One region of the Escherichia ruysiae genome, then DNA from elsewhere that is predicted to be linked to it. Evidence: predicted binding sites of a transcription regulator. Region 1 holds the regulator's gene; the other holds the start of a gene.
What was found. Region 1 encodes LexA, which represses DNA repair genes until DNA is damaged. Its sites were predicted from a motif close to TNCTGTATGTACATACAGNA; they were not measured.

Region 1 (15,601 bases):
GGAATTTCTCTTCCAGCTTATCTGGATGCTCAACGGTGACTTTAATTCCGGTATCTTTCTCGAATTTCTTACCCACTTCTGCGAGGCCGTTGTAGCCTTTATCGCCGTTGATCCAGATTACCAGTTTACCTTCTTCGATTTTGGCGAGAGCCGAGGCGGAAAACATCATCGTCGTCAAAACAGATAATGCGAGGATGCGTGCACCTGTTTTTATTTTCATAATCTCTGGTCCTTGTTGGTGAAGTGCTTGTGAAAACGCCTGAACGGACTCTAGTTTCTTTATACGGCAACCTCTTTCCATCCTCCTTGCCCCTACGCCCCACCTTCGTTTTATGTGATCTGCATCGCAGAAACGGCAGTATTGCGGTAAGGCGCACACAAAATTGCCATGTTTTTTGCAAGCAATATCACGAATTTCCTTACTTTCCCTCGGATTAGTATGCAGACCCCACCTTCTCATCCTCCCGCCTCCTCCCCCATAAAAAAGCCAGGGGGTGGAGGATTTAAGCCATCTTCCGATGACGCATAGTCACTGCATCATGAATGTTGCTGTCGATGACAGGTTGTAACGAAGGGAGAAGGGCATGGCGAGCGTACAGCTGCAAAATGTAACGAAGGCCTGGGGGGATGTGGTGGTATCGAAAGATATCAATCTCGACATCCACGAAGGTGAGTTCGTGGTGTTTGTCGGACCGTCTGGCTGCGGTAAATCCACTTTACTGCGCATGATTGCCGGTCTTGAGACGATCACCAGCGGCGACCTGTTCATCGGTGATAAACGAATGAACGATACCCCGCCAGCAGAACGCGGCGTCGGCATGGTGTTCCAGTCCTATGCGCTCTATCCCCACCTGTCTGTGGCAGAAAATATGTCTTTTGGCCTGAAATTAGCAGGCGCAAAGAAAGAGGTCATCAACCAGCGTGTTAACCAGGTGGCGGAAGTGCTGCAACTGGCGCACTTGCTGGATCGCAAACCGAAGGCGCTCTCCGGCGGACAACGTCAACGTGTGGCGATTGGTCGTACGCTGGTGGCCGAGCCAAGCGTGTTTTTACTCGATGAACCACTTTCCAACCTTGATGCCGCGCTACGTGTACAGATGCGTATCGAAATTTCCCGTCTGCATAAACGCCTGGGGCGCACGATGATTTACGTCACCCACGACCAGGTCGAAGCGATGACGTTGGCCGACAAAATCGTGGTGCTGGACGCCGGTCGCGTGGCGCAGGTCGGGAAGCCGCTTGAGTTGTATCACTATCCGGCCGACCGCTTTGTCGCCGGTTTTATCGGTTCACCGAAAATGAATTTCCTGCCGGTAAAAGTGACCGCCGTTGCAATCGATCAAGTCCAGGTTGAGCTGCCGATGCCAAACCTCCAGCAGGTCTGGCTGCCGGTTGAAAGCCACAACGTTCAGGTCGGCGCCAACATGTCGCTGGGCATTCGCCCGGAACATTTACTGCCAAGCGATATCGCCGACGTCATCCTTGAGGGGGAAGTTCAGGTGGTCGAGCAGCTCGGCAACGAAACGCAAATTCATATCCAGATCCCTTCCATTCGTCAAAACCTGGTGTACCGCCAGTCTGACGTGGTGTTGGTAGAAGAAGGTGCCACATTCGCTATCGGCCTGCCGCCAGAGCGTTGCCATCTGTTCCGTGAGGATGGCACTGCATGTCGTCGACTGCATCAGGAGCCGGGCGTTTAAGCACCCCTAAAAAAGACACAAAGCCTGTGACAGGCGATGTGAAAAAAGAAAAGCAATGACTCAGGAGATAGAATGATGATTACTCTGCGCAAACTTCCTCTGGCGGTTGCCGTCGCAGCAGGCGTAATGTCTGCTCAGGCAATGGCTGTGGATTTCCACGGTTACGCTCGTTCCGGGATCGGCTGGACAGGGAGCGGCGGTGAACAACAGTGTTTCCAGACCACTGGCGCTCAAAGTAAATACCGTCTTGGCAACGAATGTGAAACTTATGCTGAATTAAAATTGGGTCAGGAAGTGTGGAAAGAGGGCGATAAGAGCTTCTATTTCGACACTAACGTTGCCTATTCCGTAGCACAACAGAATGACTGGGAAGCCACCGATCCGGCCTTCCGTGAAGCGAACGTGCAGGGGAAAAACCTGATTGAATGGCTGCCAGGCGCCACTATTTGGGCCGGTAAGCGTTTCTATCAGCGTCATGACGTTCATATGATCGACTTCTACTACTGGGATATTTCTGGTCCTGGTGCCGGTCTGGAAAACATCGACGTTGGCTTCGGTAAACTTTCTCTGGCAGCAACGCGTTCTTCTGAAGCGGGCGGTTCGTCTTCTTTCGCCAGCAACAATATCTATGACTATACCAACGAGACTGCGAACGACGTCTTCGACGTGCGTTTAGCGCAGATGGAAATCAACCCGGGCGGCACCCTGGAACTGGGTGTTGACTACGGTCGCGCTAACCTGCGTGATAACTATCGTCTGGTTGATGGCGCATCGAAAGATGGCTGGATGTTCACTGCCGAGCATACCCAGAGCATCCTGAAAGGCTTCAACAAGTTTGTTGTTCAGTACGCAACAGACTCGATGACCTCGCAGGGTAAAGGTCTGTCGCAGGGTTCTGGCGTTGCGTTTGATAACGAAAAATTTGCCTACAATATTAACAATAACGGTCACCTGCTGCGTATCCTCGATCACGGTGCGATCTCCATGGGCGACAACTGGGACATGATGTACGTGGGTATGTACCAGGATATCAACTGGGATAACGACAACGGCACCAAATGGTGGACCGTCGGTATTCGTCCAATGTACAAGTGGACGCCTATCATGAGTACCTTGCTGGAAGTGGGCTACGACAACGTCGAATCCCAGCGCACTGGCGACAAGAACAATCAGTACAAAATCACCCTCGCACAACAATGGCAGGCTGGCGACAGCATCTGGTCACGCCCGGCTATTCGTGTCTTCGCAACCTACGCCAAGTGGGATGAGAAATGGGGTTATGACTACAACGGTAGCTCCTCTTCCAACCCGAACTACGGCAAAGCTGTTCCGGCGAATTTCGAAGGCGGTAGCTTCGGTCGCGGTGATAGCGATGAGTGGACATTCGGTGCCCAGATGGAAATCTGGTGGTAATAGCAATATGTAGGCCGGATAAGGTGCTTGTACCGCATCCGGCAATCAACGCCTGATGCGACGCTGCCGCGTCTTATCAGGTCTACAACTGCTGCCGAATGTAGGCCGGATAAGGCGTTCACGCCGCATCCGGCATAAAACAGGTTGTCATTATTTATAAGGGGCGTAAGCCCCTCTGATTATCGGGTTAAGCGCGCTATTGCCTGGCTACCGCTGAACTCCAGATTTTGAGGTGAAAACAATGAAAATGAATAAAAGTCTCATCGCCCTCTGTTTATCAGCAGGGTTGCTGGCAAGCGCGCCTGGAATCAGCCTTGCCGATGTTAACTACGTACCGCAAAACACCAGCGATGCGCCAGCCATTCCATCTGCCGCGCTGCAACAATTAACCTGGACACCAGTCGATCAATCTAAAACCCAGACCACCCGGTTAGCTACTGGCGGTCAACAACTGAACGTCCCTGGCATCAGCGGTTCGGTTGCCGCATACAGCGTCCCGGCAAACATTGGCGAGCTGACACTGACGCTGACCAGTGAAGTGAACAAACAAACCAGCGTATTTGCGCCGAACGTGCTGATTCTTGATCAGAACATGACACCATCGGCCTTCTTCCCCAGCAGTTATTTCACCTACCAGGAACCTGGCGTGATGAGTGCAGATCGTCTGGAAGGCGTTATGCGACTGACACCTGCATTAGGGCAGCAGAAACTTTATGTGCTGGTCTTTACCACTGAAAAAGATCTCCAGCAGACGACACAACTGCTCGATCCGGCAAAAGCCTATGCCAAAGGTGTTGGTAACTCGGTGCCGGATATTCCAGACCCGGTTGCCCGTCATACCACCGATGGTCTGCTGAAACTGAAAGTGAAAACCAACTCCAGCTCCAGCGTGTTGGTGGGGCCGTTGTTTGGTTCTTCCGCTCCAGCTCCGGTTACGGTAGGCAACACTGCAGCACCGGCGACCTACACGGCACCGGCCGCAGCTGCACCTGCTCCGGCACCGGCGAAGAAAAGTGAACCTATGCTCAACGACACGGAAAGTTATTTTAATACCGCGATTAAAAACGCTGTCGCGAAAGGTGATGTTGATAAGGCGTTAAAACTGCTTGATGAAGCTGAACGCCTGGGCTCGACATCTGCCCGTTCCACCTTTATCAGCAGTGTAAAAGGCAAGGGGTAATTACGCCCCACAGTGCTGATTTTGCAACAACTGGTGCGTCTTCGGGCGCACCTTTTTTTCTCTCTCTCCTGTGATTGTTGCGTTATTGTTGCGTATTAGATCACTTAATATGCTTTACATCTCCCGTTAACGCTTTTCTGCGATACAATGCCTTTACGTTATGTAACGGAGAGTTCGGCATGTCACACCCCGCGTTAACGCAACTGCGTGCGCTGCGCTATTTTGCAGAGATCCCTGCGCTGGAACCGCAACTGCTCGACTGGTTGTTGCTGGAAGATTCCATGACCAAACGTTTTGAACAGCAGGGAAAAACGGTGAGCGTGACGATGATCCGCGAAGGGTTTGTCGAGCAGAATGAAATCCCCGAAGAATTACCGCTGCTGCCGAAAGAATCCCGTTACTGGTTACGTGAGATTTTGTTATGTGCAGATGGAGAACCGTGGCTTGCCGGTCGCACTGTCGTTCCTGTGTCAACGCTAAGCGGCCCCGAGCTGGCGTTACAAAATTTGGGTAAAACGCCGTTAGGACGCTATCTGTTTACATCATCGACATTAACCCGTGACTTTATTGAGATAGGCAGTGATGCCGGACTTTGGGGGCGACGTTCCCGCCTGCGATTAAGTGGTAAGCCGCTGCTGCTGACCGAACTGTTTTTACCGGCATCACCGTTGTACTAAGAGGAAAAAAATATGGAGTGGAGTCTGACGCAAAATAAGCTGCTGGCGTTTCACCGCTTAATGCGTACGGATAAGCCAATTGGTGCGTTACTGCTGCTCTGGCCAACTTTATGGGCGCTATGGGTGGCGACACCCGGTGTTCCCCAACTCTGGATCCTGGCGGTGTTTGTCGCTGGCGTCTGGCTGATGCGTGCCGCCGGTTGTGTAGTGAATGACTATGCTGATCGTAAGTTTGATGGTCATGTTAAGCGCACGGCAAACCGACCGCTTCCCAGTGGCGCGGTGACGGAGAAAGAGGCGCGAACGCTATTTGTGGTGCTGGTGCTGATTTCGTTCTTACTGGTATTGACGCTGAACACGATGACCATTCTGTTGTCGATTGCCGGACTGGCGTTGGCGTGGGTGTACCCGTTTATGAAGCGGTATACCCATTTACCGCAAGTGGTGCTGGGTGCGGCGTTTGGTTGGTCGATTCCAATGGCTTTTGCCGCTGTGAGTGAATCGGTGCCGTTAAGCTGCTGGTTAATGTTCCTCGCCAATATTCTGTGGGCGGTGGCTTACGACACGCAGTATGCGATGGTTGACCGTGATGACGACGTGAAGATTGGCATTAAGTCCACCGCGATCCTGTTTGGACAATACGATAAGTTGATTATCGGCATTTTGCAGATTGGCGTGCTGGTGCTGATGGCGATTATCGGCGAGTTAAATGGCTTAGGCTGGGGATATTACTGGTCAATACTGATCGCGGGCGCACTGTTTGTTTATCAACAAAAACTGATTGCCAACCGCGAGCGTGAAGCCTGTTTTAAAGCGTTTATGAATAATAACTATGTTGGCCTGGTACTGTTTTTAGGGCTGGCAATGAGTTACTGGCATTTCTGATGATGTAAAAAAGCCGGATGATCATGGTCATCCGGCTTTTTTTCTGTGAAATGCTGCCTGATGCGCTGCGCTTATCAGGCCTACATAACACATCGCAATTTATTGAATTTGCAGGTCATAGTAGGCCGGGTAAGGCGTTTGCGCCGCATCCGGCAACGCTCATCAGTTACCCTTCGCCCTGCGTCGCACTCTCAATCGTTAAGCGTACATCGGACGTAATCAACTCCGCCAGCAACTGATAAACCTTCATCGTTTCTGCCGGTTCGGCGTCGCCGCTGTCGCTGATATATCCTTCATCACGCAGCGTCAGCACCAGAGAACTGAACACCGCTTTGTCGAAGAACTCCGGTGCGTTGATGCCGTGCAGCACGGAAAGACGTTGTGCCACAGTGCGGCTCTCTTTCTCCAGCGTACCGCGATTGATCGACGGGTTGGCGCTCAACAGCCAGAAGGTAATCGCATAACGTTGCAGCGTTTCACGCGCGCCTGCGGCAAGCAACTGAAGCGTGCGGGAGTGCGCCGGATTGATATGTAACTCATCATCTTGCAGCGTAATCAGCCCCTGGCGTTGCATCTCATTCGCCAGCGCATCAATAACACCCGGCAACTCGTCACGCTCCCAGCGCAGGAACAGCTCCGCTTTTAGCATTGGGTAAAGCACATTGACGTGCTCCATCAACACTTCGCGGGAGATGTGCCGATGCTGCGTCACAATTGCTGCCATCAGCGAAGGCAGAACCAACATATGCGCAATGTTGTTGCGATAGTAGGTCATCAGCACCGCTTGCTCACGCGGCAGGATAATAATGTCGCCGATGGTGTCTTTCTCAACTTCAAACTTGTTCATTTGCAGCGCGTGATCAATCAGCTCACCGGCGCTGGCTGAAGGAACGGTAGAGTCCGTGGAGTAAGGCACGTTGCGCATCAAATCGAGATAACAATTCAGCTGCTCAGTCAATTGCTCGCGAGTGAGTGAACGCTGACGTGACGCCAGCAGCGCAGTACAGCACAGGTTCATGGCGTTAGCCGCGCCTGCGTTGTTAATGCGCACCATCAGATCGGCAGCAATGTTATTGACTGTCGGCGTTAACCAGGCCGGGCGTACAGCTTCGATAGGATCAATAGATTCACGCCAGTCTGGTACGTGCTGATTGAGATAGGTCATCAACGGCATCGGTTCACCGAAGTTGACATAGCCCTGACCGAGATTACGCAGTTTGCTTAAACCGCGCAGCATCTGCGGCAGGCTCTCTTTCTCTTTCGTCGCGCCGCGCAGTTCTTTGGCGTAAGTACCCACTTCCATGACGTGCTCATAACCGATGTAGATCGGAATCAACGTAATCGGACGCGTACCGCCACGCAGCATCGCCTGAATGGTCATCGACAGTGTGCCGGTTTTCGGATCAAGCAAACGTCCTGTACGCGAACGACCGCCTTCCACAAAGTACTCAACGGAATAACCACGGCTGAACAGTTCGCCGAGATATTCACGGAAAACGGTGGAGTAGAGTTTATTGCCTTTAAAAGTACGGCGAATAAAGAACGCCCCCAGACGGCGGAAAATCGGCCCGGCAGGCCAGAAGTTCAGGTTGATCCCGGCGGCGATATGCGGCGGCACCAGCCCCTGGTGATACAGCACGTAAGAGAGCAGCAGGTAGTCCATGTGGCTACGGTGGCATGGCACATACACCAGCTCATGACCGTCGTGAGCCAGCTGGCGAACGCGTTCGGCATTATGGACGTTGATTCCCTGATAGAGCCGGTTCCAGGTGAAGCCCAGAATACGGTCAGTCAGGCGGATCATCTCGTAAGAGAAGTTCGCCGCAATCTCTTCCATCAGCGCAATAGCGTTCTGCTGCGCTTTTTCATGGGAGATCTTTTTGCTGCGCGCTTCATCTTCTACCGCTTTGGCAATTGCACGCGAGGCGAGCAGCTTATTAAACAAATCCTGACGAGCAGGCAAGCGTGGACCCACGGCAGCCAGACGCTGACGGGCAAAGTGCATACGCGCCACGCGCGCCAGTTTTTGGGCGATAGTTTTATCTGTGCCGTGTTCATCAGCCATGCGGCGTAGCGAAACTGACGGCGAGAAACGCACAAAGCTATCGCGACCAAGCCACAGTACGGCGAAAAATTTCTGCACGCCGTTGAGCATACGTAGTGGCGGGTTTACTTCGCCTTTTTCACGTCCTGGCGCACGACCAAACATCACCGATACCGGCACCATCTGCACATCCAGATTTGGGTTGCTACGGTGCAGATCGAGATAGTCGTGGAACAGCTTAATAGACTCTTCTTTCGGCGTGTAATAGGTGAAAACACGCGGCCCGCCATGAATAAACACATAGCGCGGCAGTAGCGTGCCGTCTACCTCCAGCGGCTCTAATGGATCAGGCAGATCATGCGCCAGGCACTGGGCGCGCAACGTCAGCAAATCCGCTTTTGAGTTGTACGGTAAAACGTACATAATTGGACGAGAGGTATCGAGCCCCAATTCCGGGGCAGGATCTGCCGGAATAGACTTGCTTTTTACCAGGATGCTTAATGGTAAATTCAGTAATTTGTAGTAAATTCGTGGCCAGCCGGACATAAACGATGTAAAGCCTCTGGTTAATAATGCAAATGCGCGGGAAGGATAGCAGAAAGTCATGGGAAATTCTGTGGTATCCGCTCATGTTTCGCGCGGCGCTACGCTACCGGAATCATCGGATTCAACGGTACACTGATATTGACGCTCATAATGTAAAAAGGTTCTTTCAATGGCCAATAATACCACTGGATTCACTCGAATTATCAAAGCCGCTGGCTATTCCTGGAAAGGTTTACGCGCTGCATGGATCAACGAAGCGGCATTCCGTCAGGAAGGCGTGGCGGTATTGTTGGCGGTGGTCATCGCTTGCTGGCTGGATGTGGACGCGATAACCCGCGTACTGCTTATTAGCTCCGTCATGTTGGTGATGATTGTGGAAATTCTCAATAGCGCCATCGAAGCGGTGGTTGATCGTATTGGCTCTGAATACCACGAGCTTTCCGGGCGGGCGAAAGATATGGGGTCCGCAGCGGTGCTGATCGCGATTATCGTCGCTGTGGCAACCTGGGTCATTCTGTTATGGTCGCATTTTGGATAACCCTTCCAGAATTCGATAAATCTCTGGTTTATTGTGTAGTTTATGGTTCCAAAATCGCCTTTTGCTGTATATACTCACAGCATAACTGTATATACACCCAGGGGGCGGAATGAAAGCGTTAACGGCCAGGCAACAAGAGGTGTTTGATCTCATTCGTGATCACATCAGCCAGACAGGTATGCCGCCGACGCGTGCGGAAATCGCGCAGCGTTTGGGGTTCCGTTCCCCAAACGCGGCTGAAGAACATCTGAAAGCGTTGGCACGCAAAGGCGTAATTGAAATTGTTTCCGGCGCATCGCGTGGGATTCGTTTGTTGCAGGAAGAGGAAGAAGGGTTGCCATTGGTAGGTCGTGTGGCTGCCGGTGAACCGCTTCTGGCGCAGCAGCATATTGAAGGTCATTATCAGGTCGATCCTTCCTTGTTCAAGCCGAATGCCGATTTCCTGCTGCGCGTCAGCGGAATGTCGATGAAAGATATCGGCATTATGGATGGCGACTTGCTGGCAGTGCATAAAACTCAGGATGTACGTAATGGTCAGGTCGTTGTCGCACGTATTGATGACGAAGTTACCGTTAAGCGTCTGAAAAAACAGGGCAATAAAGTCGAATTATTGCCAGAAAACAGCGAGTTTAAACCGATTGTCGTTGACCTTCGTCAGCAGAGCTTCACCATTGAAGGGCTGGCGGTTGGGGTTATTCGCAACGGCGACTGGCTGTAACAGATCTCTGATACCGCGATGCCGCCTGGCGTCGCGGTTTGTTTTTCATCTCTCTTCATCAGGCTTGTCTGCATGGCATTCCTCACTTCATCTGATAAAGCTCTCTGGCATCTCGCCTTACCTATGATTTTCTCCAATATCACCGTTCCGTTGCTGGGGCTGATTGATACGGCGGTAATTGGTCATCTTGATAGTCCGGTTTATCTGGGCGGCGTGGCGGTTGGCGCAACGGCGACCAGCTTTCTCTTTATGCTGTTGCTGTTTTTGCGCATGAGCACTACCGGGCTTACTGCGCAGGCGTATGGTGCCAAAAATCCTCAGGCATTAGCGCGTGCGCTGGTGCAGCCGTTGCTACTGGCGCTGGGGGCTGGCGCGTTGATTGCTCTGTTGCGTACACCGATTATCGATCTGGCGCTGCATATTGTTGGTGGCAGTGAAGCCGTGCTGGAACAGGCGCGGCGCTTTCTTGAAATTCGGTGGCTAAGTGCACCGGCGTCGCTGGCAAACCTGGTATTACTTGGCTGGTTGCTCGGCGTGCAATATGCCCGTGCGCCGGTTGTCCTGTTAGTGGTGGGTAATATTCTCAACATTGTGCTGGATGTCTGGCTGGTGATGGGGCTGCATATGAACGTGCAGGGCGCGGCGCTGGCAACGGTCATCGCAGAATATGCGACGTTGCTGATTGGTCTGCTAATGGTGCGTAAAATCCTCAAACTACGCGGTATTTCCGGCGAAATGCTGAAAACAGCCTGGCGAGGAAACGTCCGTCGCTTGCTGGCGCTTAACCGCGACATCATGCTGCGCTCCCTGTTATTGCAACTCTGTTTTGGTGCAATAACGGTACTTGGCGCGCGACTGGGAAGTGACATTATCGCCGTTAACGCGGTTCTGATGACGCTACTCACCTTTACCGCCTATGCGCTGGATGGTTTTGCCTACGCGGTTGAAGCTCATTCAGGTCAGGCATACGGTGCGCGCGACGGGAGCCAGTTACTGGATGTCTGGCGCGCAGCGTGTCGCCAGTCGGGGATCGTGGCGTTGCTGTTTTCTGTGATTTATTTGCTGGCAGGGGAACACATTATTGCGTTGCTGACGTCATTAACCCAGATTCAGCAGCTGGCCGATCGCTATCTTATCTGGCAGGTCATTTTACCGCTGGTTGGTGTCTGGTGTTATCTGCTGGACGGCATGTTTATAGGTGCAACGCGCGCCGCCGAAATGCGAAACAGTATGGCGGTGGCAGCAGCAGGATTTGCGCTGACGCTCCTCACGTTGCCGTGGTTGGGTAATCATGGTTTGTGGCTGGCGTTAACCGTCTTTCTGGCGCTGCGCGGGCTTTCTCTGGCGGCTATCTGGCGTCGTCACTGGCGCAACGGAACATGGTTTGCCGGAGCGTGACGGTTAAATATTCTGAATAAATAATCCTAAGCCAAATTCCTGACTACACTTAATCCCATGTTCAGAAGAAAAGCGAGCGTACTCTCATTCACCACCTAACGATGAGGACTTGAATATGAATAAAGACGAAGTCGGCGGTAACTGGAAACAGTTCAAAGGTAAAGTGAAAGAGCAATGGGGCAAACTGACCGATGATGATATGACGGTCATTGAAGGTAAACGTGATCAGTTAGTGGGTAAAATCCAGGAACGCTACGGTTACCAGAAAGATCAGGCAGAGAAAGAGGTCGTGGACTGGGAAACCCGCAATGAATACCGCTGGTAATTAATCCCTCCTGCCCGACGTGTACAAGGATGTACGCCCTCTTAACGCGGTTTCTTTTTCACCTGAATAGAGTGGTCATGATGGCACTGTTCAGGATGACGACACGCTTCCACTTCTACACATGCTGAACATAATCCATGCGCTTCAATCACATTATGCCGCAGGGCAAAACCCATTTTTGCCGCCAGCGTATGCATGATGTCTTCCACACCTTCCGCACACTCTTCTTTCACTGCGCCGCAGCGATCGCAAATAAACATAGCTGAAGTATGCGTTGGTTGATCGAACAGGTGACAGAGCACATAGCTGTTGGTGGACTCAACTTTATGCACAAACCCTTGCTCAAGCAGAAAATCGAGTGCGCGATAAACCGTTGGCGGCTTGGCCTGCGGCTCTGCTTCACGCAGTAAATCAAGCAGATCGTAGGCGCTGATGGCTCCTTCCTGCAGACTCATCAGGCGCAACACTTCAAGGCGCTGCGGGGTCAGGCGCACATTACGCTGTGCACAGAGTTTTTCAGCTTGCGCTAATAACTCCTGCGTTGTGGTCTTTTCCATTGGGCACCTCAAAGTGGGGTTAAGAATGTCCTTACTTTACCATAGTTCTCACTTAAACGCCGAGAACAGGGCGTCATAGCTGTCACATTGCCTGATCGCATATTCGTTATGCTATAGTAGCGCCCCCAATTCACCAGGTGCTTAAAAAAACGCCATGTCAGCAGAATCACAAACCGCTTATTCCGCATACCGTTTCTCCATTGCCCCGATGCTCGACTGGACGGACAGACATTGCCGTTATTTCCTGCGTCTGCTCTCCCGCAATACACTTCTCTATACCGAAATGGTGACCACGGGGGCAATTATTCACGGTAAAGGTGATTACCTGGCGTACAGTGAAGAAGAGCATCCGGTGGCGTTGCAACTGGGTGGAAGCGATCCAGCGGCACTGGCGCAGTGTGCGAAGCTGGCAGAAGCGCGCGGATACGATGAAATCAACCTGAATGTCGGCTGCCCGTCTGACCGGGTACAGAACGGCATGTTTGGCGCGTGCCTGATGGGTAATGCGCAACTGGTAGCCGACTGCGTTAAAGCGATGCGCGATGTGGTGTCGATTCCAGTCACGGTGAAAACGCGTATTGGTATTGACGACCAGGACAGCTATGAATTTCTTTGTGATTTCATCAACACCGTTTCCGGTAAAGGCGAGTGTGAGATGTTTATCATCCACGCGCGTAAAGCCTGGCTTTCTGGTTTAAGCCCGAAAGAAAACCGCGAAATCCCGCCGCTCGATTACCCGCGCGTCTATCAACTGAAGCGTGATTTTCCGCATCTGACGATGTCGATTAACGGTGGCATCAAGTCGCTGGAAGAGGCTAAAGCACATTTGCAACATATGGATGGCGTGATGGTCGGACGTGAGGCGTACCAGAATCCGGGGATTCTGGCGGCGGTGGATCGAGAGATCTTTGGTTCCTCTGATACTGATGCCGATCCGGTGGCGGTAGTCCGCGCCATGTATCCGTACATTGAGCGTGAGCTTAGCCAGGGGACGTATCTCGGCCATATTACCCGGCATATGCTGGGTCTGTTCCAGGGTATTCCTGGTGCGCGGCAGTGGCGTCGTTATTTAAGTGAAAATGCCCATAAAGCGGGTGCTGACATTAACGTGCTGGAACATGCGCTCAAACTGGTGGCGGATAAGCGTTAATTTTTCACCACAAAGTAGTCAAATTCACTATGCCCTGCGCACCGTCGCGGGGCATATTTTTTGATAAATCATAATGTTAGGTTTTGGCATGATTCTTGTAATGGCTGCAAGAGATTTCATATTTGGGAGTACATCATGCTGGAACTACTTTTTGTGATTGGCTTTTTTGTCATGTTGATGGTCACCGGCGTTTCGTTGCTGGGCATTATCGCCGCGCTGGTTGTGGCGACGGCCATTATGTTCCTCGGCGGTATGCTGGCATTGATGATTAAGTTGCTGCCGTGGTTACTGCTGGCGATTGCGGTGGTGTGGGTTATTAAGGCGATTAAAGCACCAAAAGTGCCGAAATATCAGCGTTATGACCGCTGGCGTTACTAAGGGATTGTGCGGATGATCACAACCTAAGGTTTTATCCTTAGAACAAAATAGGAATTGATTATCAAATCTGTCACTATTGCGTCTCTAACAGATTCATCGTGCTGTACCCTACATACAGCCGAACTATAAAAGAAAGGGCTTCCCAGGTGGAAGCCCAATTTCTTTATGGGATCAGTAAGCTGGAACCCTGCGTCGCCCGGCTTTCCAGAATCTCATGCGCTCGCCGCGCATCCTTCAGCGGATATTTCTGTTGCTCTGCGACATCGACCTTAATCACGCCGCTGGCGATCAAAGAAAACAGTTCATTACTGGCTTCGGTTAACTCATCCCGCGTGGTGATATAGCCTTGCAGGGAAGGGCGTGTCACATACAGCGAGCCTTTCTGATTGAGAATGCCTAAGTTCACACCCGTCACCGCGCCTGATGAGTTACCAAAACTGACCATTAAACCGCGACGTTGCAGACAATCCAGCGACCGTTCCCAGGTATCTTTGCCTACGGAATCGTACACCACGCGCACTTTCTTGCCGTCGGTGATCTCTTTTAATCGCTCGACCAGATTTTCGTCGCGATAGTTAATTACCTGCCATGCACCCGCTTTTAATGCACTTTGCGCTTTTTGCGCGCTGCCCACAGTGCCAATAAGTTTTGCTCCTAAGGCTTTTGCCCACTGGCAGGCAATTAAGCCCACGCCGCCAGCAGCCGCATGGAACAGGAACTGTTCGTCAGGTTTGATTTCATACGTTTTGCGCAGCAGATAATAAACCGTTAAGCCTTTCAGGAACGACGCGGCAGCTTGCTCAAAAGAGATCGCCGCTGGCAGAATTGCCGCTTTATCGGCATTGACGTTATGCACAGAACTGTAAGCCCCTAACGTTGACTGCGCATAAACCACACGATCGCCCGCTTTAATATGTTTCACGCCGCTGCCGACTTTGCTCACAATGCCAGCCGCTTCGGTGCCTAATCCGCTGGGTAGCGATGGCGGTGGATAAAGGCCGCTGCGGATATAAGTGTCGATGAAATTGATGCCAATGGCTTTATTTTCGACCTGGATTTCATTCTCTGCCGGATCGGCAGGAGTAAATTCCACGGTTTGAAGTACTTCCGGGCCACCGTGCTTGTGAAATTCAATTCGTGTTGCCATGTGTCCTCCAGAACGTATCGTCAGGGTCTGCTTCATATGGTAAAGTTTCGACCCATTCTTTATCTCGGTAACTCCATTCACTATGGCAGGAAATAAACCCTTCAACAAACAGCAGGCTGAACCCCGCGATCGCGATCCACAAGTTGCCGGGCTGAAAGTGCCTCCGCACTCGATCGAAGCGGAGCAGTCGGTGTTGGGCGGTTTAATGCTGGATAACGAACGCTGGGACGATGTGGCCGAGCGAGTGGTGGCAGATGATTTCTACACCCGTCCGCACCGTCATATCTTTACCGAAATGGCGCGTTTGCAGGAAAGCGGTAGCCCAATTGACCTGATCACCCTTGCCGAATCACTGGAGCGCCAGGGGCAACTTGACAGCGTTGGTGGTTTTGCTTATTTGGCGGAACTGTCAAAAAATACGCCAAGTGCAGCGAACATCAGTGCCTATGCCGACATCGTGCGCGAACGTGCCGTTGTCCGTGAGATGATCTCAGTTGCGAATGAGATTGCCGAAGCCGGTTTTGATCCGCAAGGGCGCACCAGTGAAGACTTGCTCGACCTTGCTGAATCTCGCGTCTTTAAAATTGCCGAAAGTCGTGCCAATAAAGACGAAGGGCCGAAGAATATCGCCGATGTGCTCGACGCCACGGTGGCGCGTATTGAGCAACTGTTCCAGCAACCGCACGATGGTGTAACCGGTGTTAATACCGGCTATGACGATCTCAACAAAAAAACCGCTGGCTTGCAGCCGTCGGATTTGATCATCGTCGCCGCGCGTCCGTCGATGGGTAAAACGACATTTGCGATGAACCTCGTCGAAAACGCGGCGATGTTGCAGGATAAACCAGTACTTATCTTCTCGCTGGAGATGCCATCGGAACAGATTATGATGCGTTCTCTGGCGTCGTTGTCGCGCGTTGACCAGACCAAAATTCGTACCGGGCA
Region 2 (15,601 bases), 2.1 Mb from region 1:
ATATTCGACCCTGCTTGTTACTGGGGCGACAGAGAGTGCGATCTGGCGATGTTGCCACTGCATACCGAACAGCCGCCACAAATCTATGACGGCTATCAGTCCGTTTCACCGCTACCGGCAGATTTCCTCGAACGTCAACCAATTTACCAACTCTACACGTTGCTTAACCGTGCAAGGTTGTTTGGCGGGCAGCATTTGGTTATTGCCCAGCAGTCACTGGATAGATTGTTAGCTGCGTGATGTGGATTGATGATAATGGCCGCTCCATGCGGCCTTTTACTTAAATAAATCCAAGCAAAGAAAAGAACACATACCCCGCAGCAATACAAATTACCGGCAGGATATAGAGTGAGAAAATCTGTAAGAAAATAGTATGGTGTGGCACAACAATGCGTGACTCAATCTGTTCACGCGTTAACCCCTCTTCCCCTTTAGCCTTCTCCAGAATGAGTTGATCCTCAACACCTTCGCGCAAAAAGCGCGCCTGGCGGCTCATACGGGCACCAGAGTCTTGCAGCGCAAGCCCCACAAATATCAGGATGAAAATCACCCAAAACATAACGTTCACGCCACCATTAAAATTGGGCGTCGGTGAGTTGTACCAGAACAGATTCAGAAAAGGCGTATTCGCCTGCATCATATCGATCATGACATGCGCAAAGTCGAGCATTACAGCATTGATACCTTCCTGGGATTCTTGCCGGACATTCATAAACTTCAGCAAGGAAATTAACGTGGAAACAAGTGTCGGTATAAAAATCACCCAACCCAAAATCCTTTTCAAAACAGCAATGCGTCCAGCTTGTTGATACGTCATGAGTTCTCCTTGATTAAGACGCGTCGTTTCAATTAGTTTACCTGTAGATATCTGTTTTCGCCCATTCTTTAAAGGCGATATGATAGGCGCTTAATCATAAGCACTGCTTAATACCTTACACATAATGCTCTAAAGGAGAGGTTGTAATGTCAACCCCGCGTCAGATTCTTGCTGCAATTTTCGATATGGATGGATTACTTATCGACTCAGAACCTTTATGGGATCGAGCCGAACTGGATGTGATGGCAAGCCTGGGGGTAGATATCTCCCGTCGTAACGAGCTACCGGACACCTTAGGTTTACGCATCGATATGGTGGTTGATCTGTGGTATGCCCGGCAACCGTGGAATGGGCCGAGTCGCCAGGAGGTAGTTGAACGGGTTATTGCCCGTGCCATTTCACTGGTTGAAGAGACGCGACCATTACTGCCTGGTGTGCGTGAGGCCGTTGCGCTATGCAAAGAACAAGGATTATTGGTAGGTCTGGCCTCCGCATCACCTTTGCATATGCTGGAAAAAGTGCTGACCATGTTTGACTTACGTGACAGTTTCGATGCCCTCGCCTCCGCCGAAAAGCTGCCTTACAGCAAGCCGCATCCACAAGTGTATCTCGACTGTGCAGCAAAACTGGGCGTTGATCCTCTCGCCTGCGTGGCGCTGGAAGACTCTGTAAACGGCATGATCGCCTCTAAAGCGGCACGTATGCGTTCTATCGTCGTCCCCGCGCCCGAAGCGCAAAATGATCCCCGTTTTGTGTTGGCGAACGTAAAACTTTCCTCTCTCACCGAATTGACCGCGACCGACCTCCTCGGCTAATAAAATCGGGCAGTGCCATAACTGCCCCTGGCTTTTTATCTGAATTTTTATTCAACTGGCGGATTTATCATCATTTTGTGATAAAGAGTTACACCGTCACCACTTCCGCGCACTGTATAAAAATCCTATACTGTACGTATCGACAGTTTAGTGAGTTTTATCATGACGGCGGAAGGTCACCTTCTCTTTTCTATTGCTTGTGCGGTATTTGCCAAAAATGCCGAGCTGACGCCCGTGCTGGCACAGGGTGACTGGTGGCATATTGTCCCTTCCGCGATCTTAACGTGTCTGTTACCGGACATCGACCACCCAAAATCGTTTCTTGGGCAGCGATTAAGGTGGATATCAAAACCCATTGCCCGCGCATTTGGACACCGTGGATTTACCCACAGTTTGCTGGCTGTATTTGCCCTGCTGGCAACCTTTTATCTCAAGGTGCCGGAAAGCTGGTTTATTCCGGCTGATGCACTGCAAGGTATGGTGCTGGGTTATTTGAGTCATATTCTTGCCGATATGCTGACACCGGCTGGTGTTCCCCTGCTCTGGCCGTGTCGCTGGCGCTTTCGCCTGCCAATTCTGGTGCCACAAAAGGGCAATCAGCTGGAACGTTTTCTCTGCATGGCATTATTTGTCTGGTCGGTGTGGATGCCCCATTCCCTGCCTGAAAACAGCGCGGTTCGTTGGTCATCGCAAATGATCAATACCTTGCAGATCCAGTTTCATCGCCTTATTAAGCACCAGGTTGAATACTAAAAAGGCAAAAATCACCTTTCTGGAATAAGCAATTCCATTTGAATATAAGAGCCAGCTCACAGTTCTGTTAATCTTGCGCCAACACTATGACTGTTACACAGTGATAGAAATAATAAGATCAGGAGAACGGGGATGAACTTTCCATTAATTGCGAACATCGTAGTGTTCGTTGTTCTGCTGTTTGTGCTGGCTCAGGCCCGCCACAAACAGTGGAGTCTGGCAAAAAAAGTGCTGGTGGGTCTGGTGATGGGCGTGGTCTTTGGCCTTGCTCTGCATACCATTTATGGTTCTGACAGCCAGGTACTTAAAGATTCTGTACAGTGGTTTAACATTGTCGGTAACGGCTATGTTCAGCTACTGCAAATGATCGTTATGCCGTTAGTATTCGCCTCTATTCTGAGCGCGGTTGCTCGCCTGCATAACGCATCTCAGTTAGGAAAAATCAGTTTTCTGACCATCGGTACGCTGCTGTTTACCACGCTGATTGCGGCGCTGGTCGGTGTGCTGGTGACTAACCTGTTTGGTCTGACTGCTGAAGGTCTGGTTCAGGGTGGCGCTGAGACTGCTCGCCTGAACGCTATTGAAAGCAACTATGTCGGTAAAGTCGCAGATTTAAGTGTTCCGCAACTCATTCTGTCTTTTATCCCGAAAAATCCGTTTGCCGATCTGACCGGTGCGAATCCGACATCAATTATCAGCGTGGTAATTTTTGCGGCATTCCTGGGTGTAGCTGCGCTGAAACTGCTGAAAGATGATGCGCCGAAAGGTGAACGCGTCTTAACAGCTATCGACACACTGCAAAGCTGGGTGATGAAACTGGTTCGCCTGGTCATGCAACTCACCCCTTACGGCGTGCTTGCGCTGATGACCAAAGTGGTTGCCGGTTCCAACCTGCAAGACATCATTAAGCTGGGTAGCTTCGTTGTCGCGTCCTACCTGGGTCTTATCATTATGTTTGCGGTGCATGGCATTCTGCTGGGTATTAATGGCGTCAGCCCGCTGAAATACTTCCGCAAAGTGTGGCCGGTGCTGACATTTGCTTTCACCAGCCGTTCCAGTGCTGCGTCTATTCCACTGAACGTTGAAGCACAAACGCGTCGTCTGGGTGTTCCTGAATCTATCGCCAGTTTTGCCGCCTCTTTCGGGGCGACCATTGGTCAAAACGGCTGTGCCGGGTTGTATCCGGCAATGCTGGCCGTAATGGTAGCGCCAACGGTGGGTATTAACCCGCTGGATCCGATGTGGATTGCAACTTTGGTCGGTATTGTTACCGTCAGTTCTGCCGGTGTTGCAGGTGTTGGTGGTGGTGCGACATTCGCCGCGTTGATTGTTCTGCCAGCAATGGGCTTGCCGGTAACGCTGGTGGCTTTGTTAATCTCCGTTGAACCGCTTATCGATATGGGTCGAACTGCATTGAACGTGAGCGGCTCAATGACCGCAGGTACGCTGACCAGCCAGTGGCTTAAGCAAACCGATAAGTCCATTCTGGACAGCGAAGACGACGCCGAACTGGCACACCGTTAATCCTGGTTTATAACGCAAAACGCCTGTCCTTCGACAGGCGTTTATTTATTCTTCGATCTCATTTTCCTGGCGCACCTGATTAGCCCAACGCTGAGCCGACTCCGGCACATTAAACGCAGGTGAGCGCAAGAATGATTCCCCAACCAGCACAAACGCAACATATTTGCCACGCAGCATCCAGACATCGCGAAACGAATCCATCTTAATCGCATGTTCTGGCGGCGCAGGTTCCGTGCGAGGAACATAGCTAATAATCGGGCGGTTTTGCTGACGTAGCGGTTTCTTCATTACTGGCTTCACTAAACGCATATTAAAAATCAGAAAAATTGTAGTTTAGCTGATTTACCCCCCGTCCGTCCTGCTTTGCGTATATTCCCGAATACCTTCTCTGGCACCGCTTCCAGAGCGAGATCACCCTGATGGTCTATAGTTAGAGGGTTTTTTGACCAAAACAGCGGCCCTTTCAGTAATGAATTAAGGAGACGAGTTCAATGTCGCAACATAACGAAAAGAACCCACATCAGCACCAGTCACCACTACACGACTCCAGCGAAGCGAAACCGGGAATGGACTCACTGGCACCTGAAGACGGATCTCATCGTCCAGCGGCTGAACCGACCCCGCCAGGCGCACAACCTACCGCCCCTGGGAGTCTGAAAGCTCCTGATACGCGTAACGAAAAACTAAACTCTCTGGAAGACGTACGCAAAGGCAGTGAAAATTATGCGCTGACCACTAATCAGGGCGTGCGCATCGCCGACGATCAAAACTCCCTGCGAGCCGGTAGCCGTGGTCCAACGCTGCTGGAAGATTTTATTCTGCGCGAGAAAATCACCCACTTCGACCATGAACGTATCCCGGAACGTATCGTTCACGCGCGTGGGTCAGCCGCTCACGGTTATTTCCAGCCATATAAAAACTTAAGCGATATAACCAAAGCCGACTTCCTGTCAGATCCGAACAAAATTACCCCGGTGTTCGTGCGTTTCTCTACCGTTCAGGGTGGCGCAGGTTCGGCAGATACGGTGCGTGATATCCGTGGTTTCGCCACCAAGTTCTATACCGAAGAAGGCATTTTTGATCTTGTGGGTAACAACACGCCTGTCTTCTTTATTCAGGATGCACACAAATTTCCGGACTTTGTTCATGCGGTAAAACCAGAACCGCACTGGGCAATTCCGCAAGGGCAAAGCGCCCACGACACCTTCTGGGATTATGTTTCCCTGCAACCAGAAACGCTCCACAACGTGATGTGGGCGATGTCAGATCGCGGAATACCACGCAGTTACCGCACCATGGAAGGCTTCGGCATTCACACCTTCCGCCTGATTAACGCCGAAGGTAAAGCAACCTTTGTGCGTTTCCACTGGAAACCACTGGCAGGTAAAGCCTCGCTGGTTTGGGATGAAGCGCAGAAACTTACCGGACGTGATCCAGACTTCCACCGCCGCGAACTGTGGGAAGCCATTGAAGCAGGCGACTTCCCGGAGTATGAACTGGGCTTCCAGTTGATCCCCGAAGAAGATGAATTCAAATTCGACTTCGACCTGCTTGACCCAACGAAACTCATCCCGGAAGAGTTAGTCCCCGTTCAGCGCGTCGGCAAAATGGTGCTTAACCGTAACCCGGATAACTTCTTTGCCGAAAACGAACAGGCAGCTTTCCATCCTGGTCATATTGTCCCCGGTCTGGATTTCACCAACGATCCGCTGTTGCAGGGGCGTTTGTTCTCCTATACCGATACACAAATCAGCCGTCTTGGCGGGCCGAATTTTCATGAAATTCCGATTAATCGCCCTACCTGCCCGTACCACAATTTCCAGCGTGACGGTATGCATCGGATGGGAATCGACACTAACCCGGCGAATTACGAACCGAACTCGATCAACGATAACTGGCCGCGCGAAACGCCGCCGGGGCCAAAACGCGGTGGATTTGAATCATACCAGGAGCGCGTGGAAGGCAATAAAGTGCGGGAGCGCAGCCCATCATTTGGCGAATACTATTCGCATCCGCGCCTGTTCTGGTTAAGTCAGACGCCGTTCGAGCAACGCCATATTGTCGATGGTTTCAGCTTTGAGTTAAGCAAAGTTGTACGACCTTATATTCGTGAACGCGTCGTTGACCAGTTGGCGCATATTGATCTGACTCTGGCGCAGGCGGTAGCAAAAAATCTCGGTATCGAACTGACTGACGATCAGCTGAATATTACGCCGCCACCTGACGTAAACGGGCTGATAAAAGATCCTGCGTTGAGTCTGTATGCCATTCCTGATGGTGATGTGAAAGGTCGTGTGGTAGCGATTTTGCTTAATGATGAAGTGAGATCGGCAGACCTTCTGTCAATCCTCAAGGCGCTGAAAGCTAAAGGCGTTCATGCCAAACTGCTTTATTCGCGGATGGGTGAAGTGACTGCCGATGACGGTACGGTGCTGCCAATAGCCGCTACCTTTGCCGGGGCACCATCGCTGACGGTCGATGCGGTGATTGTCCCTTGCGGCAATATCGCCGATATTGCCGACAACGGCGATGCAAACTATTACCTGATGGAAGCCTACAAACACCTTAAACCGATTGCGCTGGCAGGAGACGCACGCAAGTTTAAGGCGACAATCAAGGTTGATGACCAGGGTGAAGAAGGGATCGTGGAAGCCGACAGCGCCGACGGTAGTTTTATGGATGAACTATTAACGCTAATGGCAGCGCACCGCGTATGGTCACGTATTCCTAAGATTGATAAAATTCCGGCGTAAATATGAATAAAGTCACTCCCCCAGGGGAGTGACTTTACAAACTTCCTTACACATCAAGATAACTACCCAACCGATAACCTCGCTCGGCAATGGCATACTTCAACGATGCTGATGTCAACACTTCCAGCTCCGTTAACCGTGGAAAGCAATAAGCACTCTGGCGAATTGTATTATCGACAAACGCCGGATGGCACATTACTTCCAACGAACGTTCACCGCGATGGCTGGAATCATCCAGCACTTGCAGAAACAGTGACTCGCTAATCTCTTCACCATAGAACGCGCTACTGAAGCCCTGCGAACTGCGCAATTTAGCGGGTAAATCACCATCGCTAAATAACGGCTGACGGTCGATGCGCAACGCAATCCCCTCTTCAGCCGCAAACTTTGCCACAATCGGGAAAATCTGCGGGAACATATGCACATGATGATGGCTATCAAGATGTGTAGGTTTGCGCCCAAATAGCTCAATGAAACGCAGATACTGACAGGCAAGTTCCTGAGCAATTTCCTTTAGCGGTAAAGCATCTTCTTCCGCCAGTTGCCAGATCCACTTCCCCAGCACGCCTTCGCGGGTTAAACCCGGCATTGCAGTCAGCGGCTTGCCCATGGTGAGAACAAAATGCATCCCAACTGCCAGGCTCGGTTCATCACGACTCAACTGCACCGCATGGTCGATAGCTTCACCATTCACCAGCGCCGTCGTTGACGTGACAATACCGTTTCGACAGGCCTCGATAATGCCGTAGTTCTGACCTTTGCTTAAGCCAAAATCATCGGCATTAACAATCAGTAAGCGTTCCATAATCAGCCCCGGTTAATGTGCTTTTTTGAGTTCTGCTATGCAGTCGGCAAAATTTGGCAGCCATTTCTCATGCGCCAGAATCATCTCACGCGCCAGCAACTCAGCATCGCGATCGGAATGCACCAACGGGCTAAGGTTTAGCGCCAGTAACACATCGTTAAATTCCCCGCTAAGTGCTGCGTTGCTGGCCGCAATCTCGAAGCCTTTGATGGTGTGAATCAGCCCCATCACTTTGTCATCGAAATGCGTAATGCGCGGATGTGGAGTCGCGCCATCGCGCCCCAGCGTGCAGGTCATTTCTACCGCCCAGTCTGCCGGAATATTATCAATATGCCCATGATGCGGGATATTAACGTAATGTTCCGTTTGCTTGTCGTTGTAGATAGCGTTAATGACTTCGCACGCTGCATCAGAGTAATAAGCTCCACCGCGCTGCTCCAGCTCTTTCGGTTTCACTTTCAGATCCGGGTTTTTATACAGATCAAAGAGTTGCTTCTCGACTTTCTGTACCACCTGCGCACGCGCGCCGCCTTTGTAATACTCACCCATTTCAATCGCCAGCATCTCTTTTTGCTTGAAGTAATAAAGCAAATAGGAACACGGCAACAGGTTCAGTGCCCGAATTAAGCCTTCGCTAAACGGCAGATCGAAAATGTTTTTTACGCCAGACGCTTTTAACTGCCCTGACGCCACGCCGTCGAGCAATTCGGCAAAACGTGATTTGCCATTTACCAACACATCCTTAATAAACACCATGTGGTTCAGGCCGAACAGATCGATAGATAAATCATCGTTCTCATTCAAGGCTAAAACATCGCCGATAAACATTTTCATGCCAATCGGAATATTACATACGCCGATAAAGCGTTTAAATCCGCTATGACGATAAACCGCTTCAGTGACCATTCCCGCCGGGTTAGTGAAGTTGATCACCCACGCATTCGGACAAAGTTCTTCGACATCTTTTACGATGTCAAAAATCACAGGAATGGTGCGCAGACCTTTAAACAGGCCACCCGCACCATTAGTTTCCTGGCCAAGATAACCATGACTTAACGGAATACGTTCATCCAGTTCGCGTGCTGGTAATTGACCTACGCGCAGTTGGGTAGTGACAAAATCAGCCCCTTTCAGCGCCTCACGACGATCAAGCGTTTTATAAAGTTTAATCGGTACACCAGCGTTATCGATCATTCGCTGGCAGAGATCAAAGATAATATCCAGTTTTGCCTTACCACCTTCGACATCCACCAGCCATAATTCAGTCACTGGCAATTCGTGATAACGCTTAATAAACCCTTCCAGCAGTTCCGGGGTATAACTACTCCCGCCACCAATAGTGACGACTTTTAATTTCTGGCTCATAATTTCTCCCTTCATCAGGAAATACTGATATTCTTCATACCTGCCTCTACGTCAGGAATATCCCGGTCTCCCCAGGATAAATAAGGCACGCATGTAAATTTAATGATCAGTGACAATAGCTACTGATTAAATTCAGTCAATTTCTTACGATAACTATTTGGTGTAAAAGATGTTAGTTTCTTAAACGTTTTAATAAACAGGCTTGGGCTACTATAACCGGCTTCAAATGCAATATCAGTCACAGAATAGTTGGTCATTTCCAGTTGTTTTTTGGCAAAGTTAATGCGGATTTCATTAATAATCTGCATCGGCGTTTTGCCATAATATCGCTGAGTCGCACGCGTCAAATACTCCTGCGATTTAGCCGATAACATCACCATATTTTCCAGCGCATTTTCACTGAACTGCGCTTTATCATGCATCTTTTCAACCGTACTTTTTAACCACTGTGGCACATCATCAATAACCTGTTCTTCGCGGTAATGACGTAAACGGTTAATGACATAAAAAGTGACTATCTCAACAAATTCTTCCAGACCGGTTTCGCTGAAATTCAATGAAGAAATCACAGTTTCCACATAGGTAAGAAAAGTATTATTAGTTCGGTAAACCTGTGAAGCAACAAAGCAATAAGGCAACAACGGCAAATAATGCTGTTCAAAAAAACGTTTACTGATCCCAACGTTCAATATGCGCGTGGCACCAAACTCATAAAAACTTTGATGGTGTGATCCTAACGGAATAAAAACAAAATCGCCCCGTTCCAGCAACACGCGCTTACCGTTAATCTCCTGGAAATAACGACCAGTTAAAACCAGGGTAAATTCATAATAGTCATGCTGATGCAATCCAGTAATACTTTCCGTTTTATTGTAGATAAACACATGGAAATTTTTGCCATTAAACAACTGCTGTTCACGGGCAGTGGCAATTTCCGGCGCATTAATCACTGGCTGCATCATCGACTCCTTATGCCTTCAGTTTTTCATGAAGCTCAATTAATTCGGTAATCAGTTCACGTGCAAGCATGGAAGTCATTAAATGGTCCTGGGCGTGAACCAGCACCAGACTCACTTTCATCTTGCCTTCGCCCGCGTCGCCTTCAATCAGTTTCGTCTGTACCAGATGCGCTTCATTCAAGGCCATCCGCGACTGATCCATCATGGCTTTTGCCGCTGCAAAATCACCCTGCTTCGCCTGCTTCAGCGCCGCATACGCCAGGCTGCGCGCTTGTCCGGAGTTGATGATAAGCCCCATCACCACTTCTTCCAGTTCCTCAGCTTCCGTTTGCGTATCAGGAATATTATCGAGATCCATCATACATCGTTCCTCTCTATTCTTACCGGCACGATTGCCCGTGCCGGCATCGATTAAAATTTCAGGGCGTTAGCAATATCTTCTTCGCTCTCTTCTTTATCAATCACGTTCTGCGCTTTGTTTGCCACCACGACAAATGGCAGATATATCAGCGTTGCGATGCCAAGGTTGAAGAGTGCGACCAGCAATGCGGCGACGCTACCGTTAGTATTAAAGAAGGCTCCCAGACCGGTTGGCATGGTCCACGGTGCAATGTTTGTCACCGGTGGGATGATGCCCATGTAGTACGCCGCCAGAGTAATTGCCGCCAGAATCGGTTGCACCAGAACAAACGGGATAAACATCACCGGGTTCATGATAATCGGCAAGCCAAACAGAATCGGTTCGTTAATCTGGAAGATGCCCGACGGCAGCGCCAGTTTTGCCACCTGACGATAATCAGCACGGCGAGAAGCGATAAAGATAGCCAGGATCAGGCCTAAGGTTGCACCGCTGCCACCGAGGAAAATAAAGGAGTCCAGCATCGGCTTGGCCCAGATATGGAAGGTCTTACCGGCTGCCAGCGCCGCTTCGACGGAGCCATATTGTTGATAGGTGGCGATGTTTTCCAGCGCCCACGGCGTCATAATGCCGTTGTCCAGCGCGGTCAGCGCCAGTGCGCCGTGAATACCGAAGAACCACAGCAGCGGAACAAAGATCACATACGCCCAGCCGACCACGCTACCCAACGATGCCAGCGGCGTCGAGATGGTATCCATAATAATCTGATGGAAGTTAGTGCCCCAGGTATTCAACGCCCAGGCAATAATCCCCATCACAGAAAGAATAATAAAGCCGGGAATTAATGCTGAGAAAGAACGTGAGACCGATGTCGGTACACTGTCGGGTAATTTAATCACCCAGTTGCGGTGGACAATAAAGGTAAACATTTCTGCCACCACCAGGCCGATAATAATCCCGGAGATGATATTCGCGCCACCTAACCAATTAGCGCCGACCGCGTAAGCTTCACCGACACTATAAGGCGTGACGGTCATAAATGCCGCAACGGATAACAACCCTGCCGCGAGCGCATCGACTTTACGCTCTTCTGCCAGCGCCATACCGATAAAAAACGGCGCCATTAGAGACATAATCCCTAATGTTCCGTTGTATACGTTTCCGCCAATACCTTTCAGGCCATTAAGTGTTTCAATGGTTGAAGCGTCGAGGCGAATACCTAAGGAGTAAAAAAACGACCCCTCCCCAAAGCTCAGAAAAACATTATTGATTAATACAAACATGGCCCCCGCAAGGGTTAACGGCATTAAGCGAATAAAACCGTTTTTGATTGCATTAACGTGTGGCTGTTTTCCTATTTTGACTGCAAAAGGGAGGAGTACCTTTTCAAGCGATGCAATAACATTACTCATAGAAAAATACCCTTAAAAACCGCAATTAAAGTATTGCGGTATAGATTTATGAAATAACTCTTTGACGGAAAAATTTAAAAATTAATTTGCTGCGGCTTTTTTAATTGCTGCAACTGCAGCCTTAAGCACGCCTAAACCATCGACTTTGCCATATAACAGTGAATCAATGACTTCAACGGGTTTGTTGGGTAACAAACGCTGGATTTCGGGCAACATATAAGCAATCTGCGGCCCTAATAACACGACATCGGCATTCTGACCTTTTTCACCCGCCAGTGTTTCCGGAAATGCTTCAATAATGACCGGAACTTCATATTTTTCTGCCTGTGCGCGCATTTTTGATACCAGTAAAGAGGTAGACATGCCCGCAGAACAAAACAGATAAATGTGTTTCTTTTCCATAAAACTGCCCTCATCAACGATTATCTGTCAGCCAGACACTCCGCAAGCCTTCACCTGCTTCCATGCTCTGGGTAACTTGCGAAACCAACATGACTTTTTTTGGTGGCTGAAAAGAGTATACGGTATTGACCTGAACGATAGTATTTCTTTGACCATACAAATTGTCTCTCCTTGACCTGTTGTTATGACCTCCTTCACATTTCGGTTAAATAATTCGCGACAATAAATAAGAACACGGGGCAAATAAAAACCGGCGCAATGGCCGGTTTCCGGTGTAACTCAAGCTTTCAGGCGAAGAAATTACTTCGCTGCTTGTGGATCGGTGTCGTATTCGGCACAGGTCTGATAGCCAGAGTTGATAACATGTCCGGTATCATCTAAGGCGACAAAATAGGTTTCTGCTTTACCATCACGTTGACCCAGGATATAGGTCTGGCAAGTACCACGAGCATGGATCATGCTCACTTCAGACGAAGGTTTACCCGCAATTTGTGCAACCTGCGCCCGGCTCATGCCTTTTTTGACGTCTTTCACCACAGGCTGTACAAACTGGTCTTTGGTACGATCATACGCCGTACAACCTGCCAGCATGGTTAATACCGCCGCTGCACCCAGAATTCCTGCCATATTCTTGTTCATATTCCGTCCTCTTGTTTATCAGCGTGTTAGATAAGCCTGGAACACATCGGGGGCTTTTTCAAGCCTGTGAACGAAACGGCTCCGCTTTCAGAGGATTCCTGTATGACGTTTTAACCGCCATTCAACCTGCTGTCGCTTGTCGTTTCAGTAGCAACGGGTTAGCTTTAAGGAAGTTTTATTTTTCTGTCTGGAGGGGTTCAATGACATTGCAACAACAAATAATAAAGGCGCTGGGCGCAAAACCGCAGATTAATGCCGAAGAGGAAATTCGCCGCAGCATCGATTTTCTGAAAAGCTATCTGCAAACCTATCCGTTCATTAAATCACTCGTACTTGGTATTAGTGGTGGTCAGGACTCCACTCTTGCCGGGAAACTGTGTCAAATGGCAATTAACGAGCTTCGTCAGGAAACGGGCAACGAGGCACTGCAATTCATTGCCGTGCGCCTGCCCTACGGTGTTCAGGCTGATGAACAGGATTGTCAGGACGCCATTGCTTTTATTCAACCGGATCGCGTATTAACCGTGAATATCAAGGGCGCGGTATTGGCCAGCGAACAGGCGCTGCGCGAAGCAGGTATTGAATTAAGCGATTTCGTTCGCGGCAATGAAAAAGCGCGTGAGCGGATGAAAGCGCAATACAGCATTGCAGGCATGACCAACGGCGTCGTGGTTGGCACCGATCATGCGGCAGAAGCCATTACCGGATTCTTTACTAAATACGGTGACGGTGGTACTGACATTAACCCGCTATACCGTCTGAACAAGCGTCAGGGTAAACAGTTACTGGCGGCATTAGGTTGCCCGGAACATCTCTATAAGAAAGCACCCACCGCCGATCTGGAAGATGACCGCCCTTCCCTGCCGGATGAAGTGGCGCTTGGCGTCACTTATGACAACATTGATGACTATCTGGAAGGGAAAGCCGTGCCCGAACAGGTCGCCAGAACAATAGAAAACTGGTATCTGAAAACCGAACATAAACGCCGTCCGCCAATTACCGTTTTCGATGATTTCTGGAAAAAGTAATAATTTGCACATAATGGCTTGTACGCAAAAACGTACTTTGTTCATGCCGGATGCGGCGTGAACGCCTTATTCGACCTACAAAACTTCGCAAATTCAATTCATTGCAGGGGGCGAGTCGGCATGATAAGCGTAGCGCATCAGGCGGTATTACTTTTGTCATCGACCCGCCTCTTTTTTAATCGTTTCCCGCCTGTTACACTGGATAGATAACCAGCACCTGGAGTCAACAGTGGTACGGCGTTTAACTTCCCTGCGGCCAGAATTTGAAGCGGCGGCAATCTACGAATATCCCGAACATTTACGTTCATTCCTTAATGACTTACCCACCCGACCAGGGGTGTATCTGTTTCATGGCGAAAGTGACACCATGCCGCTCTATATCGGCAAAAGCGTTAATATCCGCAGCCGGGTGCTTTCTCATTTACGCACTCCGGATGAAGCCGCCATGCTGCGGCAATCCCGGCGAATTAGCTGGATCTGCACCGCAGGCGAAATCGGTGCGCTACTCCTTGAAGCGCGATTAATTAAAGAACAACAGCCACTGTTTAATAAACGCTTGCGCCGTAATCGCCAGCTCTGTGCCCTGCAACTGAATGAAAAGCGTGTCGATGTGGTGTATGCCAAAGACGTGGATTTTTCTGCCGCAGCAAACTTATTCGGCCTGTTTGCCAACCGTCGTGCGGCTTTACAAGCATTACAGACCATCGCCGATGAACAAAAACTTTGTTATGGCTTGCTCGGGCTGGAACCGTTAAGTCGCGGGCGCGCTTGTTTTCGTTCGGCGCTAAAACGTTGCGCCGGGGCGTGCTGCGGTAAAGAGAGCCATGACGCTCATGCGCTACGTTTGCGTCAGTCTCTGGAGCGTTTGCGGGTTGTTTGTTGGCCATGGCGAGGTGCGGTGGCGCTGAAAGAACAGCATCCGGAAATGACGCAATATCATATTATTCATAACTGGCTGTGGCTGGGTGCCGTTAATTCGCCGGAAGAGGCAGCAACGTTAATTCGCACACCAGCCGGGTTTGATCACGACGGTTATAAAATCCTCTGTAAACCTCTGCTTTCCGGTAACTATGAAATTACTGAACTTGATCCGGTGAATAGCCTGCCAGCCAGTTAATTTCACTGAACAGCAGTTTGCCTTGCGGTTGCAAAAGCCGCAGGGTGTGCCTTCCGTCGTACCAGCACGCGCCCTGGTCGGTAGTCAACAGCTTGTCGCCTAGTTGCCACGCTCCGCTAATTACAAACACCACCCCACCGCGTGAGCCAAAAGTGGTGAACGTGCGATCGGCAATTCTGACTTTCGCCTTACAGGCATCAAGGCGCGTCATAATGTTGAAATCCATCGACATCTGACCTTCAGTCAGTTTCGCTTTTACCACCTGATCCGCAGCGAAAGCAAAAGGCTGTAGCGGTTTTAAGGTATGGCTAAAACGGTTAGTGCTTTCAAGGAGCATCTCACCGCCTTCCAGCAGCGTCACGCTCCTTTCCATTCCCGGAAACAAAGAAAACTCACCATTTGCCGCAATGGAAGCAATGCTGGCACGCCAGTAAAAATCACGTTTTGCCGGAGGAAAGCTACAGATTTCACGAGTTTCACCGGCAGCGTTTCGCCACAGGTTCACCGACATTTTACGCATATCAAAGTATTCCATACTCGCTCCCGGCATGCTCTTTTCATTGTTATCGTTCAGGCAACCGTGGATTGTTATCGGCAACTCGGGTGATTTACCTTAGTGGTGATTAGACTTTTTTTGCAAAAGTTGAAGAACAGAAAAGAAAACCGCCGATCCTGTCCACCGCATTGCTGCAAGGTAGTGGACAAGACCGGCGGTCTTAAGTTGTCAGGCTGAAAGATTATTCAGCAGTTGCAGGCATTTTACCTTTTGCCGCAGGGCGTTCTGTCAGACGCTTCTCAAAATTAGCATTAAATTGCTTTTTCTGCTCCGGCGTCAGGATGTTATAAATCTTGTT

Region 2: a site for LexA is predicted at 1,761-1,780, ahead of RGV86_RS00980 (metal-dependent hydrolase). Genes of this name have one in related genera too.

The regions. Positions count from the first base shown of each region.
Region 1 covers NZ_JAVIWS010000001.1:2,286,573-2,302,173, reverse strand. Annotated here, with positions in the region: gene malE (maltose/maltodextrin ABC transporter substrate-binding protein MalE) at 1-220, opposite strand, end outside; gene malK (maltose/maltodextrin ABC transporter ATP-binding protein MalK) at 585-1,700, shown strand; gene lamB (maltoporin LamB) at 1,773-3,113, shown strand; gene malM (maltose operon protein MalM) at 3,355-4,293, shown strand; gene ubiC (chorismate lyase) at 4,473-4,970, shown strand; gene ubiA (4-hydroxybenzoate octaprenyltransferase) at 4,983-5,855, shown strand; gene plsB (glycerol-3-phosphate 1-O-acyltransferase PlsB) at 6,022-8,445, opposite strand; gene dgkA (diacylglycerol kinase) at 8,615-8,983, shown strand; gene lexA (transcriptional repressor LexA) at 9,093-9,701, shown strand; gene dinF (MATE family efflux transporter DinF) at 9,774-11,099, shown strand; gene RGV86_RS11215 (CsbD family protein) at 11,215-11,424, shown strand; gene zur (zinc uptake transcriptional repressor Zur) at 11,466-11,981, opposite strand; gene dusA (tRNA dihydrouridine(20/20a) synthase DusA) at 12,136-13,131, shown strand; gene pspG (envelope stress response protein PspG) at 13,267-13,509, shown strand; gene RGV86_RS11195 (quinone oxidoreductase) at 13,673-14,656, opposite strand; gene dnaB (replicative DNA helicase) at 14,739-15,601, shown strand, end outside.
Region 2 covers NZ_JAVIWS010000001.1:162,861-178,461, reverse strand. Annotated here, with positions in the region: gene RGV86_RS00995 (fructosamine kinase family protein) at 1-240, shown strand, start outside; gene RGV86_RS00990 (YniB family protein) at 281-817, opposite strand; gene hxpB (hexitol phosphatase HxpB) at 964-1,632, shown strand; gene RGV86_RS00980 (metal-dependent hydrolase) at 1,795-2,385, shown strand; gene tcyP (cystine/sulfocysteine:cation symporter) at 2,518-3,909, shown strand; gene cedA (cell division activator CedA) at 3,955-4,218, opposite strand; gene katE (catalase HPII) at 4,401-6,662, shown strand; gene chbG (chitin disaccharide deacetylase) at 6,709-7,467, opposite strand; gene celF (6-phospho-beta-glucosidase) at 7,480-8,832, opposite strand; gene chbR (transcriptional regulator ChbR) at 8,952-9,794, opposite strand; gene chbA (PTS N,N'-diacetylchitobiose transporter subunit IIA) at 9,802-10,152, opposite strand; gene chbC (PTS N,N'-diacetylchitobiose transporter subunit IIC) at 10,203-11,561, opposite strand; gene chbB (PTS N,N'-diacetylchitobiose transporter subunit IIB) at 11,643-11,963, opposite strand; gene osmE (osmotically-inducible lipoprotein OsmE) at 12,264-12,602, opposite strand; gene nadE (NAD(+) synthase) at 12,803-13,630, shown strand; gene cho (excinuclease Cho) at 13,860-14,747, shown strand; gene ves (environmental stress-induced protein Ves) at 14,707-15,282, opposite strand; gene spy (ATP-independent periplasmic protein-refolding chaperone Spy) at 15,485-15,601, opposite strand, start outside.